2 linked regions of the Rosistilla ulvae genome follow. The main gene of each other region encodes a partner of the protein of the gene in region 2 in a complex. Links are inferred from orthologs where the notes say so. Each region holds a gene or a part of one and is shown on either strand. Other genes may lie near its edges.

Region 1 (5,399 bases), 1.1 Mb from region 2 along the record:
TCAGTGCCGAAGGGGCCGACACAAACGTCAACCCCGACGGTTTCTGCTGAGCCGAGGCCGGCGACGCGACAAGAATCGCGACAATCACCAGCAAACTGCACTCGATGCGAACAAGAGATCGATGCATCATCTATTGTCCAATAGTCGTATGAGGAAAAGATTAGAATTCGCCGCCCCGCGATGGCTCGGTCCATTGTAGACTCTCGGCAGGGGGATGGGCCAATTTGCCCGGTCGATCTGGCCCAGTGTTCGCCTCACGAACCTAAGCTTCATACTCTTCTAACCCGCATTTCTGCCGATCGATACTGCCCTGGAGCGCCAGATCTTTGGAAAAATCAAAAAAAACGGCCCTGATTTTTGGTTGTGGATACTTGGGTAAACGAGTTGCCCTGCGATTGCAAAATCAGGATTGGCACGTCTTTGCAGTCACTCGCAATCGGCCAACCGCGGCAGATCTGCAAACGGCGGGAATCTCGCCGATCGTCGCCGATTGGACCCGCCCGACCACGCTCCGCAATTTGCCCCAAACCGACCGGACCCTCGTCGCGGTCGGATGGGATCGCAGTGGTGGCCAATCCCAATACGACGTCTATGTTGGGGGGCTGCGGAACGCATTGCAAGCAACTTCTCCTAAGTCGAATTTGGTTTATATCAGTTCGACCGGCGTGTACCACCAAAACGGGGGAACATGGGTCGATGAAGCTTCCCCCTGCTGCCCCGCTATCGGATCGGGAGGTTGGGCGCATTTGCAGGCCGAGTCGCTGCTGCGGCAAAAACGCCCTGGTTTCCCATCAACTATTCTGCGGATGGCGGGGCTCTATGGCCCGAACCGTATCCCCCGCGCCAAAGAGATCCTTTCGGGGAAACCGCTCTCCGCACCGACCGAAGGCTACTTGAACCTGATCCACATCGATGATGCGGCCAGCGCCGTGATGGCTGCCTGGCAAACCAGCCCATCCGAAACGAAGACCTACGTCATCTCCGATGGGACGCCGGTCATTCGTCGAACCTATTACGAGGAGATCGCCCGAGTGCTTGGCAAGCCCTTGCCAAGCTTCGTTTCCCCCGATTCCGCAGCACCCGCCAGTCGTCGGGCGACGACCAGCAAGAGAATATGGACGGCCCGAATGCGCCGCGACCTCTGTCCGCAGCTAGCGTTTCCCGACTACCGATCCGGTTTGCGAGATGTACTTCATTCGGCATAGCCGTCAATCGAAGGAGGCCGTCGAGGCGTGAAACGCTTCGGACAGTTGTCGATAGACCGGCCCCTTCCGGTTGTTGCCAAACCAAATCCCAGCGCCGGTGCCAGTCAACAGAATCTCGTCGGCTCGATCGAACATCGATGCTTGCAACGGTTGCTCAATCCAAGGAATCCCCGCCTCGTTCGCCAATTGGCGAACGACCCCCAACGAAACCCCTGGCAGCACGCGATCTGGCGGAGCCGAATAGATGCTACCGTCCTGAACCAGCAGAATGTTCGCCGACGCGGTTTCGGTCACCGATCCATCGTCGTCGATCAATACAGCCGTCGCGGCAGGATCGACCCGCCGCACCTGCTGTGCGGCCAAATAATAATGGAGCCTACTGCGATGCTTCACGCGACGCGGCACCGAATTGGCGGAGGGCTGGACGACGGAACTGAGAACCAAAAGCTCCCCCTCCTTCTGCAAGCGTTCGATCCTGGCCAGATCCAGTGGTGTGAGGTGTGCGATCACGGTAGGCGTACGACCGCGAAGAGTTCCCGGTGTGATCAACACCGTCCCCCCCGTCACCAACGGAGCCCCGTTTCGATGCAACAGATCCGCCATCGATGCCGAAAGGCCGTCGATCCCCTGAGCGGCGTCGATCGACAGCAGGGAAGTCGACTGTCGGAGCCGATCTAGATGATCATCGAGTCGAAACCAACGCCCGGAATAGGTGCGTAACCGTTCAACCGCGATCACGCCTTGAAAAACCCCCACATCATCGACCGGCAACGCGATCTCACCTTCGCCCCACTGCCCGTTGCGATACCAGATCGACATGCCGTTGAAAACTCCCGAAACCGACGAAGCGTTGACAGCTACGCAAACAAACCTTCATCACCCGAAGGCCCGTACATCCCCGGAACCGGAATGTCATTCAAACGCAAATATACGCACAGATGGGCGCGGTGATGGATCGTGTGACTCAAAACAAACGTGCGAATCACAGCGGATCGAGGCATCGACATCAGTGTTTGATCCCCGTTGGTCAAAGACCAAATTTCTGTCAACGACGATTCCTGCACATTCTGAATCGCGGTGCAGGCCGACGCCAGGTTTTGATCGAACAAAGCAAGAACGTCGGTGGTCGACGTAAGCTTTGGCGATTCATAACCGGCAATATCCCACTTGGGGCGGGCGAACGTCCCCTCAACCCAACCAACGATCTCTGCCAAGTGATTTGCGTTCCAGCCGATCGTGTTGGAACGCTCATGTGCTTTCCAATTGAACAACGCGTCCGGCACTTGGTTCAACACCTTGCGGGTGTTGGCCATTTCTTGCTCAAATTCTGGTAGTATCGAAGCGGCATAACTCATCGCGATCTTCTCCGGAACGGTTGCAACAAAGGTAAAGAACGACCTGCGGAAACGCATTGCCACGCGGCTGACAGACTGAATTGACAACGGCAAGCAACAGAGTAGAACGCGAGGAAAGGCAACATATCACGCCAGCCATCTGCACTCGCTGACGAACGAAACCTAAACCGCTCGCTGACGCACACGATCGAGGATCTGTTGAAAGACCGCCGACGGGTCCAAGCAACCATCGATTCGTTCGACCAAGCCCCTTTGAGCGTAGAAGTCGAGCAGGGGCGCCGTTTGCCGACGATAGACTCGCAACCGCTGCTGAATGGTCTCCGCGTTATCGTCCGCGCGATTTTCAATCTCGGCACGTTTGAGCAACCGCTGAACCAGCGCATCCTCATCGACGTCCAAATTCAAAACGATCGAAATGCCGTCGCCATTGCTAGCCAATTGCTCACCAAGCAACTGAGCTTGCAGCAGAGTCCGGGGAAAGCCGTCGAACATGCAACCCGAATCGCATTGCTCGCGGCGCAAGAACTCTTCGACGATACGGACGACAAGAAAATCGGGGGCCAGCCTCCCTGCATCGATATACGATGCCACCAATTGCCCCAAAGAGCTTCGCTCGCCGCGAATCTCACGCAACATATCGCCGGTCGAAAGATGAGGGACCGAAAGATGGTCGACCAATTGCTTGCACTGGGTCCCTTTGCCCGCGCCAGGAGGTCCAATGAAAATGATTCGCATTGGACGTCTCCTTCAATTGGCAGGACACCGCTTCGCAGTCAAAGAGAGTTCGCCACGCGAACTAGCCTTCCAGCAGACCACGATAATTTCGCATGACCAAATGGCTATCGATCTTCTGAATCAAATCGAACGCAACGCTAACGGCAATCAGAAGCCCGGTACCGCCATAGAATCCAGCGATCGAATACGACACACCCAGTGAGCCATAGACAATCGTTGGCACGATCGCAACGATCGCCAAAAACGCTGCACCGACGTATGTGATCCGAACCATAACCTTCTCCAGGTAATCGGAAGTCCGTTTACCAGGACGATACCCGGGAATGAATGTCCCGTGGTCCTTCAATTGGTCCGACATTTCCTTCGGATTGAAGGTGATCGCGGTCCAGAAGTAACAGAAGAAGAAGATCAATGCGACATACAGCATGTTGTAGACAAACGACGTTCCGCTGCTCATGATCGACCCAAAGCCATTCAACGCCGAGAACATGAACGTTCCGGGAGTAAACGATTTGGAAAGGAACTGCAGCATCACCCCTGGAATCATCAACAAACTGCTAGCAAAAATGATCGGCATCACGCCAGCTTGATTAATCCGCAGTGGCAGGAATTGGCGGTTGCCACCATAGACTCGTCGACCGCGAGTGAATTTCGCGCTTTGAGTGGGAATACGACGTTGCCCCAGCGTGATAAAGACCACGCCAAAGACCACCGCAACAAAGAGCACTATCAATATGATCAGCGTCTCAATACCGACCGTACCCTTCGAGAGTCCGACCAACTCGGTCTTCATATTCTGAATCAGGTCGAACAAAGCCCCAGGCATTTGGGCCAAGATACCGGCCATGATCAACAGACTGATACCGTTGCCGATCCCGTATTCGTCGATCTGTTCGCCCAACCACATCAAAAAGATCGTACCGCAGGTCATGATTAGAACCGCAGTGATCTGCCAACCCCAATAGAGCGTGTTACTGTCGGCTCCAAAGAAGTTCGGATTGACCTTGCTCGCCTCGCCTTCGCCGCCGGCCATCAACCAAAACTTCAAGTACATGTAGCTTTGAATCAAGCACAACACAACGGTCAAATAACGCGTGTATTCGTTGATCTTCTTCCGGCCCGCTTCGCCTTCTTTCTTCAGTTCCTCGATCGGAGCCCAAACGCTACCGAGCAACTGGAAGATAATCGACGCGGAAATATAGGGCATGATGCCGAGACCGAAGATCGTCGCTTGGCGTAGATCGCTCGCCGCAAACAGGCTGACCTTCTCGAAGAACTGCGACGCAGTATCTTCGCCCGCAGAGGGGGCCAAGTTTTGGTTCATCATCGGCAGAGAGATGTGAAAGCCGATGCGATAGATCGCCAGCAATCCCAACGTCAACAAGATTTTGTTGCGGAGCTCGGGGATTGTGAAAACGACGCGTAATTTTTCCAGCATGGTCTAATCCGTTCCTTGGCCCACGCCACCGGAGTCCCGTCAAGAGCGAGACATAGTCAGATGCTTGAGCTTCGTGAATTTCTGTTTCGTTTGCGACAAGCGTCTGACATATAAAAGACTGCTGAAAGACGTTTGTCCTATCGTTAATGGACAACTAACCGTCGGGGCATTGCCCACTTTTTCGAATGCAATCTTCGGGCGTTCGCCCGAATCCTGACACTACTTATGAGCTCGTTGCACTTCGCCCGACTTGAGCAAAGCAGCCCGTTCCTTCGGAAGACGCTTCGCAGGCAGGATGGTAACTTCGCCACCGGCAGCCTTGATCTTCTCAACGGCGCTCTTGCTGAATCGATGCGCTGAAACCTTAAGGTTCTTGGTGATCTCACCGTTTCCGAGGATCTTCAGTTCGTCGAAGATACCAGTCAAGATGTGAGTCGAGACCAACAGATCGGGAGTGATCTCCATGCCGTCGTCACACATCGCTTCCAAATCCTGCACATTCATCACCTTGATGACTGGTGCGAAAGGATTGTGGAAACCGCGTTTTGGGATACGACGGAACAACGGCATCGATCCACCTTGGAAGCTCGGCTTGCGGCTGTAACCGCTGCGGCTTTTATGCCCCTTGTGACCGCGACCGGCAGTTTTGCCGTGGCCCGAACCGGG
Region 2 (9,308 bases):
GAGCCATTTGAAGAAGCCTTCGGCATTGGACGATCTGCGGAACGTTGCTGTCAGCCGATTGCTGTTGGACAACATCCAGCACATCAAGGCGTACTGGATCATGTTGGGAATCGGGACCGCTCAAACCGCTCTCTCCTACGGCGCCGACGACATCGACGGCACCGTACGACATGAGTTGATTTATCACGATGCGGGCGCAACCACTCCCGAATTCCTGAGCGTCGACCGAATCCGAGAACTGATCATCGAAGCGGGCCGCGTGCCGGTGGAACGCAACACGATCTATCAAGAAGTGATCCGCGACCCAAACGATTTCTCGAACTGGTCGATCGGCGAAACGCTACCCGTGTCGTAGACGATCGCAATTGCTTGGCATAGTAGAAGACGCCCGCGAACCGCCGTCGTTGCGCGGCGTTGAAGAGATTCAACGAGCGCGGTTTTCTTCGATTGCCTTGGTCAATTCGGCGACGATCCGCATGAGTTCGTCGATTGGTAGCTTGGACAATGCGTCGCGCTGCGATGTCTCGCGGCCTAGAACGGCTTGGAATGCTTGGATTTTCCCAATCAGCTCACCTTGTTCCCGACCACGTTCGATTCCTTTCTCAATTCCTTGTTCGATCCCTTCTTGGAGCCATTGTTCGGCAATCGTTGGCATCAGTGAGGTTCCTTGTTGCTGAAGGGTTTTAGCGACCACTGCGCTTAGGTCTTCCCGGGTGACTCGGTCGGTTCCGTTGATCAAGTACCGCAAGACAACTTCCAAGCTCTCCAACGCTGTCGCTGGCGGTAGCAGTTGCCGGTACAAGCTGAAGATTTCCGGGAGTTGTTCGGGAAGTTCGTCCCGCTTGATATATTTTAACAGCGTCATCGTCGCGAGGAAGATCGATTTCCCTCGCAATTCTTCATCACTGCACTGGCTCAGATCGATCAGTGGCAGCGAAAACTGGGGAATGTATGGTTTCAGCGGTTCGGGAACATCAATCAATTCCTGAATCGATCGGGCGACTCGCCACGGTCGCGGTCCGTGGTACAAGATGATCGGGATCACGCAGCAGAGCGGCTGGCCATTGCGATGCCGTTCCTGACAGATCTCGACCATGTATCGCAACACCTGAAAGGGTGTCATTTCATCGGGGGCGGATTTGTGTTCAAACAGCAGCACGACCATCGCCTCCCCCGCATCGTGAGCCAGGTGGACGTTGAAGACGAGATCGGACAAGTCCTCGCGGAGCGTCTTGTTTACAAACGATTGCTTCGCCGGCTGGATCGACGCCAAGTCGAGTTGATCGACCACCGCAGCGGGCAACTGCCAGGCCACGAGCTCACGTACATGATCGATCTCCGCCAAGAAGTGGCGGATGAACCGATCGTGTGGATTCTGTAACGATTCGTCCCCGCCCATGAGAACCCTTGCTACATAAGCTGAATTTATCAACTAACATATTCATGCAGTGTAACCAAAGATTGCTGCGTTGACGCGACGAAAGATGAACGTAATGTACAGTTCGAGGCTGGAGGCCCGCTGCAGTGGGAGAGGCTAACCGCGCGTCAGGCTGCCTGGCGAGAAGAGCTAGACAAGGCGGGTGGCAAGAGTTGTTCGACAGCAGCGATCGTACGATCGATCGCTCCCTGCCCACCGACCACCAGAACTTGAGCGCGCCGACCCTGCTGGCGACGCGCGGCGGGGTCTTCGACGCAATTGACGACAAACTGCTCCAACGCAGTGCGATCGCGGACGACGGTCGCAGCGTCGGCTGCGAGCAATTGAGCGACGATGTCGCGAAAGTTCTTCGTGTTGGGGCCAAAGGAAACCGCAGCTCCAAAGCCGGCCGGTTCGAGCATGTTCTGGCCGCCGCGCGAGCCCATGCTGCCGCCGACAAAGGCGATGTCGGAAAGGCCCCACCAACATCCCAGTTCACCGACGGTGTCGACCAATAATACTGTATCGCCGGGCCACGATTCAGCCGGGGTCTGTAATTCGCTGCGGCGACGCAACTTGAGTCCCGCGCCCACCACTTGATCGGCAACAGCCTTGAAACGTTCGGGATGCCGTGGCACAAGGACCAACCGCAGTTGAGGGAATCGATCAGCCAAACGACGATAGATGTCCAGCGCGATCCGTTCCTCGGGAGCCTGGGTGCTGCCAGCGATCCAAACGATTTGCTCCTTGCAGGCGGCCGACAACTTCCGCAGAGCGACGACTTCGGGCGCATGCCGGTCGGTCCGCGCACCGTCAAATTTGATCGACCCAGTCACGCGGACGCGGCTGTGATCGACTCCCATTTGCAGGAAGCGACGTGCGTAGGTTTCGTCTTGAGCGAGGACCAGCGAGAGTCGCCGAAAGGTTGGCCGCAACAGAGAGGCAAAGCGGCGGTAGCCGCGGAAGCTGCGTTCGCTGAGCCGGGCGTTGATCACAACAACTTCCGCCCCCTTTTGCCTCGCGATCGCGATCAGGTTCGGCCAGAGTTCCAATTCGCTGAGAACCAGAACATCGGGGCGAATTCGCCGGAAGGCTCGCCGCACTGCCCAACTGAAGTCCAGCGGGCAATAGAAGACTGTGTGTTCGGGGAACCGTGTGCGGGCTAACTGCATGCCCGTCGCGGTAGTCGTGCTGATCACGATCTGCATGTCGGGACGCGATTGCTGCAGACGCTGGACGACATTGGAAAGCAGGTTGACTTCGCCAACGCTGACCGCGTGCAGCCAAGCGCACGGCTGGCTGCCATCGCGAACCGGGACACTTCCTAGCAATTTAGCCGACCAACCCGCCCGGTATTTGCCTGTTCGCAGCGATCGCCAAACGAGAATCGGCGAGATGGCAACGGCAGCCAACAGGTAGGCGATGTTTAAAAGGTAAGTCATCTCAGCATCCTTGCGAGGTTCCGCCATGCGTCAGAGGGATCAAAAACGCTTCCTGCGTTCCCAAAGACGCTACGATTCAACCACGGAATGCTGCGGTAACGCAATAGCCAACTTAGGCGTACGTACCATGTCGCTTGCAGCATGCCTTATATTTTTTGCCGCTGCCGCAGGGGCACTTATCGTTCGGGCGGATCTTTTCGCCACGGTTGCGAACCGGTTCGATCTTGGCGTCGCCATCTTGGCTGGCGCTGGCCGCTTCGTTTGCATCGTCGGCTCCCGATTCGATCCCGCTGGGCGTATCGTCGTGGCGTTCCTGAGCCCCCATGAATGTGCTGCGAACAAAATCTTCGTTTAGGCTCTCCATGCGGAAGATCAGATCGGTGGTTCGTTCGCCAATCGAGGTCCACATGGTTTCAAACAATCGCATGCCTTCGCGTTTGTATTCGACCTTGGGGTCCATTTGAGCGTAGCTTTTCAGCGACACACTGCTGCGCAGGTGATCCATCGCCAGCAGATGGTCCTTCCAAGCGGTGTCGACAATGTTCAGCAACACCTGGCGTTCCATCCGTCGCATTTCGGGATGATAGCGTTCGTCGACGGCCCCATCGACGGTCCGCAACATCGTTGCGCGATCCATCCGCGCTAGTTCGTCTTTTGGTAGTCGTACGCCAAGATCTTCGTGCAACCACTGGGTCAACGCGTCGAGCGAATCGTCGCTGCCGGCAGCGATCGTCGCCGTCGTCCCCTCATCGGCCCCAGCAAACAAGGCCTCGACTCGCTTGCAAGAGTCGGAATGCAACGATCCGGCCTGATCGTTCGATTTGCTACTGATATCGACCAGCAATTGCTTCAGTTCGTCGCGTTGAAGACTTCGCAGGTCTTCGACCGAAACTTGAATACCGAAGCGATCCTGGGCCCACAGGGCAAGTCCCTCGCGGTCGATGCGGGTTTGGCCACCGGAGGTTTCGCAGAACCGCGAAAGGCCCGCCAGAATCGGATATTCCGCCTCTTTGACCGAATAGGCACCTTGAGCGCGTTGAACCAAGAGAGCTTTGATATCCTTGGTTTCCAGATCGCGCATCTCATCGACGGTGACTTCGATACCAAATTTGTCGCGAACCCAATTAGCGATCGTTTGAAGGCCAAAGTCGGCGGCCAGGAACATTTCACCCGGCGACAAATCCACTCTGGAGATCGTTTTGCAAGCCGCCTGCGTCAACTCCTCTTCGAGATCGCGACGTTCGAGCTGCTTCAGATCCTTGTCCCGGTAATTGGTACTGTATTTCGTGTTGCACCAATTGACCAGCGCGTTCCAGTTCCAATCGGCTTCATCCTCTTCATAGGGCAGGTTCTCTTCGACCGCTTCCAACACCATCGCTTCGGCCGCTCGTTCAGCCTGTTCCTTGGCATATTGTTCGGCCGCCTGGTAGTCCATGTTGCGGAAATCCTTGGGTTCCAATTGGCACCCCAACTGGCTGCCGCTCCACGCCGCAAACGACTCGGCCCCATAGTGCTCCGACGCTAGGATGTCGACGTAATGATCGACCTGTCCTTTGATCTGTCGGAGGATCAATTCGCTGCAGCTGACGCCATCGAGGATCTGTTGGCGGTAGGTGTAGACTCGCTTACGCTGCTCGTCCATCACTTCGTCGTATTCGAGCAGGCTCTTGCGAATTTCAAAGTTACGTTCTTCGACCTTCTTCTGTGCCGAAGCAATCCGACGAGAAACCATCGCACTTTCGATCGCTTCGCCTTCGGTCATTCCCAGCTTGACCATCACGCTCTTGACCCAATCGCCAGCGAAGATCCGCATCAGATCGTCTTCCAGCGACAGAAAGAAACGACTGGATCCAAAATCGCCTTGGCGACCGCAACGGCCACGCAACTGGAGATCGATCCGACGCGATTCGTGTCGCTCGGTACCGATTACCATCAGCCCGCCACGCGTCCGCACCTCTTCGGCCGCTTCCTTCATCTTTTCGCGTTCTTGGATGTCGCGAACCAAGGTATTCCATTCCTCTTTGGGAACTTCCAACCGTGTCGGATATTTGTCTTGCAGCTGAGCCCAGGCCATTGTTTCGGGATTGCCACCGAGGATGATGTCGGTACCACGCCCCGCCATATTGGTCGCGATCGTGACCGCCCCCAGACGTCCCGCCTGAGCAACGATCTCCGCTTCCCGCTTGTGTTGCTTGGCATTCAAGACTTCATGCTTGATGCCTCGGCGTTCGAGCAATTGGCCCAACCGCTCGCTTTTTTCGATCGACACAGTACCGACCAGCACCGGGCGCCCGGAGCGTTCGACGGTTGCGAGCTTGTCGCGTGGAATGCGTTGTTTGTTCTTTTCGCCTTTGGGGATGATCGTAATCGCGTCATCCTCATCGGCCTGGATCGCTCCCCATATCTCGGAGCCATCGGTAAGTTCCAAGATATCCCATTTGGCGGCCCGTTCGATTTCGTGTGCGACCGCTTCGTATTTCTCGCGTTCGGACATGTAGATCACGTCGGGATTCTCGATCCGCTTAAGCACTCGGTTGGTCGGGATCTCGATCACATCCAAGTTGTAGATCTTCATAAACTCGTTGGCTTCGGTCATCGCCGTACCGGTCATGCCCGAGAGCTTGTTGTACAGCTTGAAGAAGTTTTGCAGCGTGATGGTCGCCATCGTCTGCGTCTCTTCTTTGATCCGGACGCCCTCCTTGGCTTCGACCGATTGATGCAAACCGTCGGACCACTGGCGGCCTTCCATCAGACGCCCCGTGAATTCGTCGACGATCACGATCTGGCCCTCTTTGACGACGTAGTTGACGTCGCGTTTATAGAGGTGCAGCGCCTTGAGCGAATTGTCGATCAAGTGTGGCCATTCCATGTTGCCCGCGGTGTAAAAGCTCTCCACGCCGGCCAATTTTTCCGCTTCGCGAACCCCTTCGTCGCTGAGCGTGACGGAATGGTCCTTTTCATTGACCGTGAAGTGCAATTCCTTCTGCAATTGCTTGGCGATCCGATTCGCTTCGGCGTATTTCTGCGGATCGGTATGCGCGGGACCGGAGATGATCAACGGCGTTCGCGCTTCGTCGATCAAGATATTGTCGACCTCATCGATGATCGCATAGTTCAGCGGGCCTTGGCTCTGCTGCATCTCTTTCGGGAAGCGATCGTCGCCGCGAGCCGCCGGACGCATGTTGTCGCGGAGATAATCGAAGCCAAATTCGTTGTTCGTACCGTAGGTGATATCACACGCGTAAGCCGCCTGCCGGGCGCTGGTGCTCATCCCCCCTTGGATCGTTCCGATCGTCAACCCCAAGCCCATGTACAGCGGAGCCATCCACTCCATATCGCGGCGAGCGAGGTAATCGTTGACCGTGATCACGTGCACCCCTTTGCCCTCCAAGGCGTTGAGGTAACAAGGGAGCGTTGCGACCAGCGTTTTGCCTTCACCGGTGACCATTTCGGCGATCGCCCCCGAATGCAACACCATGCCGCCGATCAACTGGACATCGTAATGTCGCATGTTCAACCAACGCTTGCCCCCTTCGCGGCAGACCGCAAACGCTTCTTCAAGGATGTCGTCCAACGTTTCCCCGGCGCGCAAGCGATTGCGGAACAACTGAGTCTGTTCGCGCAGCTCGTCGTCGCTCATCACCTGGTATTTCGGCTCCAACGCATTAATTTGTTCGATTCGAGCAGTCAGCTTTTTCAACTGACGGGCGTTGTGCGATCCGAATACCGCCGTCGCACTGCGCTCGATCATGCGCAGCAGGCCGCCGGAAATGACGCCGAGTAATTCCCAGATGCGTTCCAATATTGCCATCGTATTCCTAACCCAGTCGTGTCAATCATCCCTGTGCTGACCAATTCGCGGCCAGCGGTTGCAGGCGATTCCTCTCCGCTACTTCTTAATAGACAACACAATCCAAAGGAATCGCGGTACCTGTTCTCCGCAAGGAAGCGACTACAACTATTTATATTTGTTGTTTTATCAGTCTGCGTCCGCCCAACCGGCTTCTGCTGGCCACAAAAACACCCCCAACAGGGTGCTCTCTACCGAGCGAAACACTGGCGCAACGATACACGACACCGCTGCGACCCTCGTTGTTGGGGCAGCGTAAAGCGTAAATGTCGGCATATTCTAAAGTTACGGGCTTGAAGAATTTGGGTCAACCGCGATCGCTCACCACCCCAGACGAACAGCCCCCAATCGGGTAGAGTAATTACACCCTTTGCGGATCGGAAACGGACCAGCAAACGAAACCGTTTAAAAGAACGAACTCCACCCAAAGTCCACATTTATCGAAAACTACTCACACAACCCAGTTGACCCGCCATTTGCAAGCGGTAAACTCTGCGTGAACCCACCTTCCTTTAAAAAACTCCATGGAGAGACTTACGATGCGTTCAATTCTTGCTGTATGTGTTGTTGCGACTTTGATCTCGTTCAGCGCTACCGAAGCTGAAGCTGGCCTGTTCGGCCGCCTGAAGGCTAAGAAGTGCTGCCCACCAGCACCAGTTTGCTGCGAAGCAGCTCCTGTTTGCTGCCCAGCTCCAGCTCCTGTTTGCTGCGAACCAGCACCCGTTTGCTGCCCAGCTCCAGCTCCAGTTTGCTGCGAACCAGCACCCGTATGCTGCGAACCAGCTCCTTGCTGCGATCCTTGCAAGAAGCCAGGTCTGTTCGCACGTATCCGTGCCAAGATCGCTGCCAAGAAGTGCTGCGAACCAGTTTGCTGCGAACCAGCTCCTGTTTGCTGCAACTAGTTTTGATACAAGCGTCCAAAACGACGCTATTCGCCGCCGAGACGCATAGTTCTTGGACGAGCAATCAAAAAATGTAAATGGGCTGTCAATCGACAGCCCGTTTTTTTTGCGCCATAAGGGACGGGAACGGCCCCCCGAATCTTTCCCTCCAACTTCGCCCCCGCAGCCTTAAGGTTCCACGCCCCTTTGCCACCAGCGTTCGGGGTAGAATGCTGTCGAGTCACGATCCTATCCTCAAAAGAGACGACATGAATCGACACGAGAAGATCAACTACGTCGAGTTCCCGGCCCGCAATCTGGCGGCGACGAAAGCATTTTTCACCGCCGCGTTCGGCTGGTCCTTTACCGATTACGGCCCTGAATACACCGCCTTTTCAGGCCAGGGGCTCGACGGCGGTTTCTTTCAAGCGGATCTGGCTGCAGAAACAGTCAATGGGTCCGCCCTGATCGTACTGTTTAGCGATTCACTGGAGGCGACGCAGGCGAAGGTGGAACAGGCTGGCGGAACGGTGATCAAGCCGATCTTTCACTTTCCCGGGGGCCGAAGGTTCCAGTTCATCGAGCCAAGCGGAAACGAGTTGGCGGTTTGGTCGGACAAATAACCGACCGGCAGTGGCAACGCAGCTCCGCCCGCGTGCCGCTGTGACGCGGGCAGTGCCGCGTCACTACCACCACACGATTGGCACCACACCAAAGGGCTACGCATACAGCTTGGTGACCGCTTGGGCTTTGACCAATTCACGCGGCTGATTGAGGTGGTTGTAGACCATCGTTTCGGGATGGATTCCGAAACTGTGATAGATGTTGGCCAACAGTTCGCCGGGATGGACCGGATCTTCCAACGGTGCCGAGGCCGTCTTGTCACTCTTGCCGTGAACATAGCCGCGGCGAATCCCCGCCCCCGCGAGGACACAGGTGTAACAATAGGGCCAGTGATCGCGTCCGTCGGCGCTATTGTTATTACCGCTGGTGCTGACACCCCGCTGTGGACTGCGGCCGAATTCACCAACACCGACGACAAGCGTTTCGTCGAGCAGGCCGCGATCGTCGAGATCTTCGATCAGCGAAGAAAAACCGGCGTCGAACATCGGCGCCGATTGCTCCTTCATCCGTTTGGAGAGGCCGGTGTGCTGATCCCAAGAGTGGTTATCGCTGTTGGCGACCTTGGGCCAAATAACTTCCACCACGCGGGTTCCCGCTTCGACCAACCGACGTGCCAACAGACAGCTTTGGCCAAACGTATTCTGCCCGTAGCGTTCTCGCAGCGCCAGCGGTTCGGAAGCTAAATCGAAAGCCTCGCGAGCCCGTCCCGAAACGATCAACGAGAGAGCCCGATCGTAATATTCGTCCAATTCGTAAGACTCGACAGCCTTATTGATCGTTGGCATCTGCCGATTGATCAAGTCGCGCAACCGCGCCCGCCGCTGCAATCGGACGCTAAAGACTTCCGGCCGCAGCATCAGGTCGTCGATCTTGATCCGACTCATCTTCTCCATGTCCATGTCGTCGCCCGACGGATAGAGAGTATACGGATCGTACGATTTGCCGAGGAAACCGGCCGATCCCCCCTTGCCAACAACATTCGATTCCTGCAGAGGGCGGGGCAACATGACAAACGGCAACATCGGTTCGTCGACGGGGCGCAGACGGATCAAGTTCGACCCAAAGTTAGGAAAATCCTTAGGGCTGGGCGGTTC

What was found. Proteins that work in one complex are often made in the same cells at the same time.
Region 1: the proteins of secA (region 2) and secY are in contact, whole or in part, in a crystal structure (PDB 3DIN), measured with the Thermotoga maritima proteins. The link is inferred for Rosistilla ulvae from one-to-one orthologs. Residues at the interface, in WP_004082002.1 of Thermotoga maritima: Glu261, Ala262, Arg263, Lys300, Ala301, Arg302, Thr303, Ile304, Ile305, Leu323, Tyr324, Asp325, Pro326, Val329, Ser330, Tyr333, Ile336, Lys340, Phe345, Val349, Glu363, Phe364, Tyr374, Ser375, Gly376, Gly377, Glu393, Ile395, Thr482, Ser483; in WP_004081795.1 of Thermotoga maritima: Glu108, Gly109, Glu110, Glu111, Ala236, Glu237, Arg238, Arg239, Ile240, Thr241, Ile242, Gln243, Tyr244, Ala245, Arg246, Arg247, Val248, Thr249, Gly250, Arg251, Arg252, Val253, Tyr254, Gly256, Ala257, Ser258, Thr259, Tyr260, Leu261, Pro262.

What each region holds. Positions count from the first base shown.
Region 1 is NZ_CP036261.1:6,443,411-6,448,809, reverse strand. What follows is about bases 2,546-5,399. They hold secY (preprotein translocase subunit SecY), read right to left. Parts: upstream 4,734-5,399; coding sequence 3,357-4,733; downstream 2,546-3,356. Other genes in these bases: rplO (50S ribosomal protein L15), read right to left, coding at 4,953-5,399; EC9_RS22950 (adenylate kinase), read right to left, coding at 2,723-3,295; EC9_RS22955 (DinB family protein), read right to left, coding at 2,546-2,560. In the rest of the region: EC9_RS22970 (S1C family serine protease), read right to left, coding at 1-130; EC9_RS22965 (NAD-dependent epimerase/dehydratase family protein), read left to right, coding at 327-1,205; EC9_RS22960 (aminotransferase class IV), read right to left, coding at 1,209-2,024; more of EC9_RS22955, read right to left, coding at 2,063-2,545. UniProt on the Escherichia coli protein: The central subunit of the protein translocation channel SecYEG. Consists of two halves formed by TMs 1-5 and 6-10.
Region 2 is NZ_CP036261.1:5,364,386-5,373,693, forward strand. What follows is about bases 2,772-6,988. They hold secA (preprotein translocase subunit SecA), read right to left. Parts: upstream 6,671-6,988; coding sequence 2,972-6,670; downstream 2,772-2,971. Other genes in these bases: EC9_RS18910 (3-deoxy-D-manno-octulosonic acid transferase), read right to left, coding at 2,772-2,859. Outside these bases: aminofutalosine synthase MqnE, read left to right, coding at 1-355; EC9_RS18905 (Rpn family recombination-promoting nuclease/putative transposase), read right to left, coding at 425-1,399; more of EC9_RS18910, read right to left, coding at 1,546-2,771; EC9_RS26625 (hypothetical protein), read right to left, coding at 7,340-7,534; EC9_RS18925 (VOC family protein), read left to right, coding at 7,860-8,213; EC9_RS18930 (DUF1501 domain-containing protein), read right to left, coding at 8,310-9,308. UniProt on the Escherichia coli protein: Required for protein export, interacts with the SecYEG preprotein conducting channel.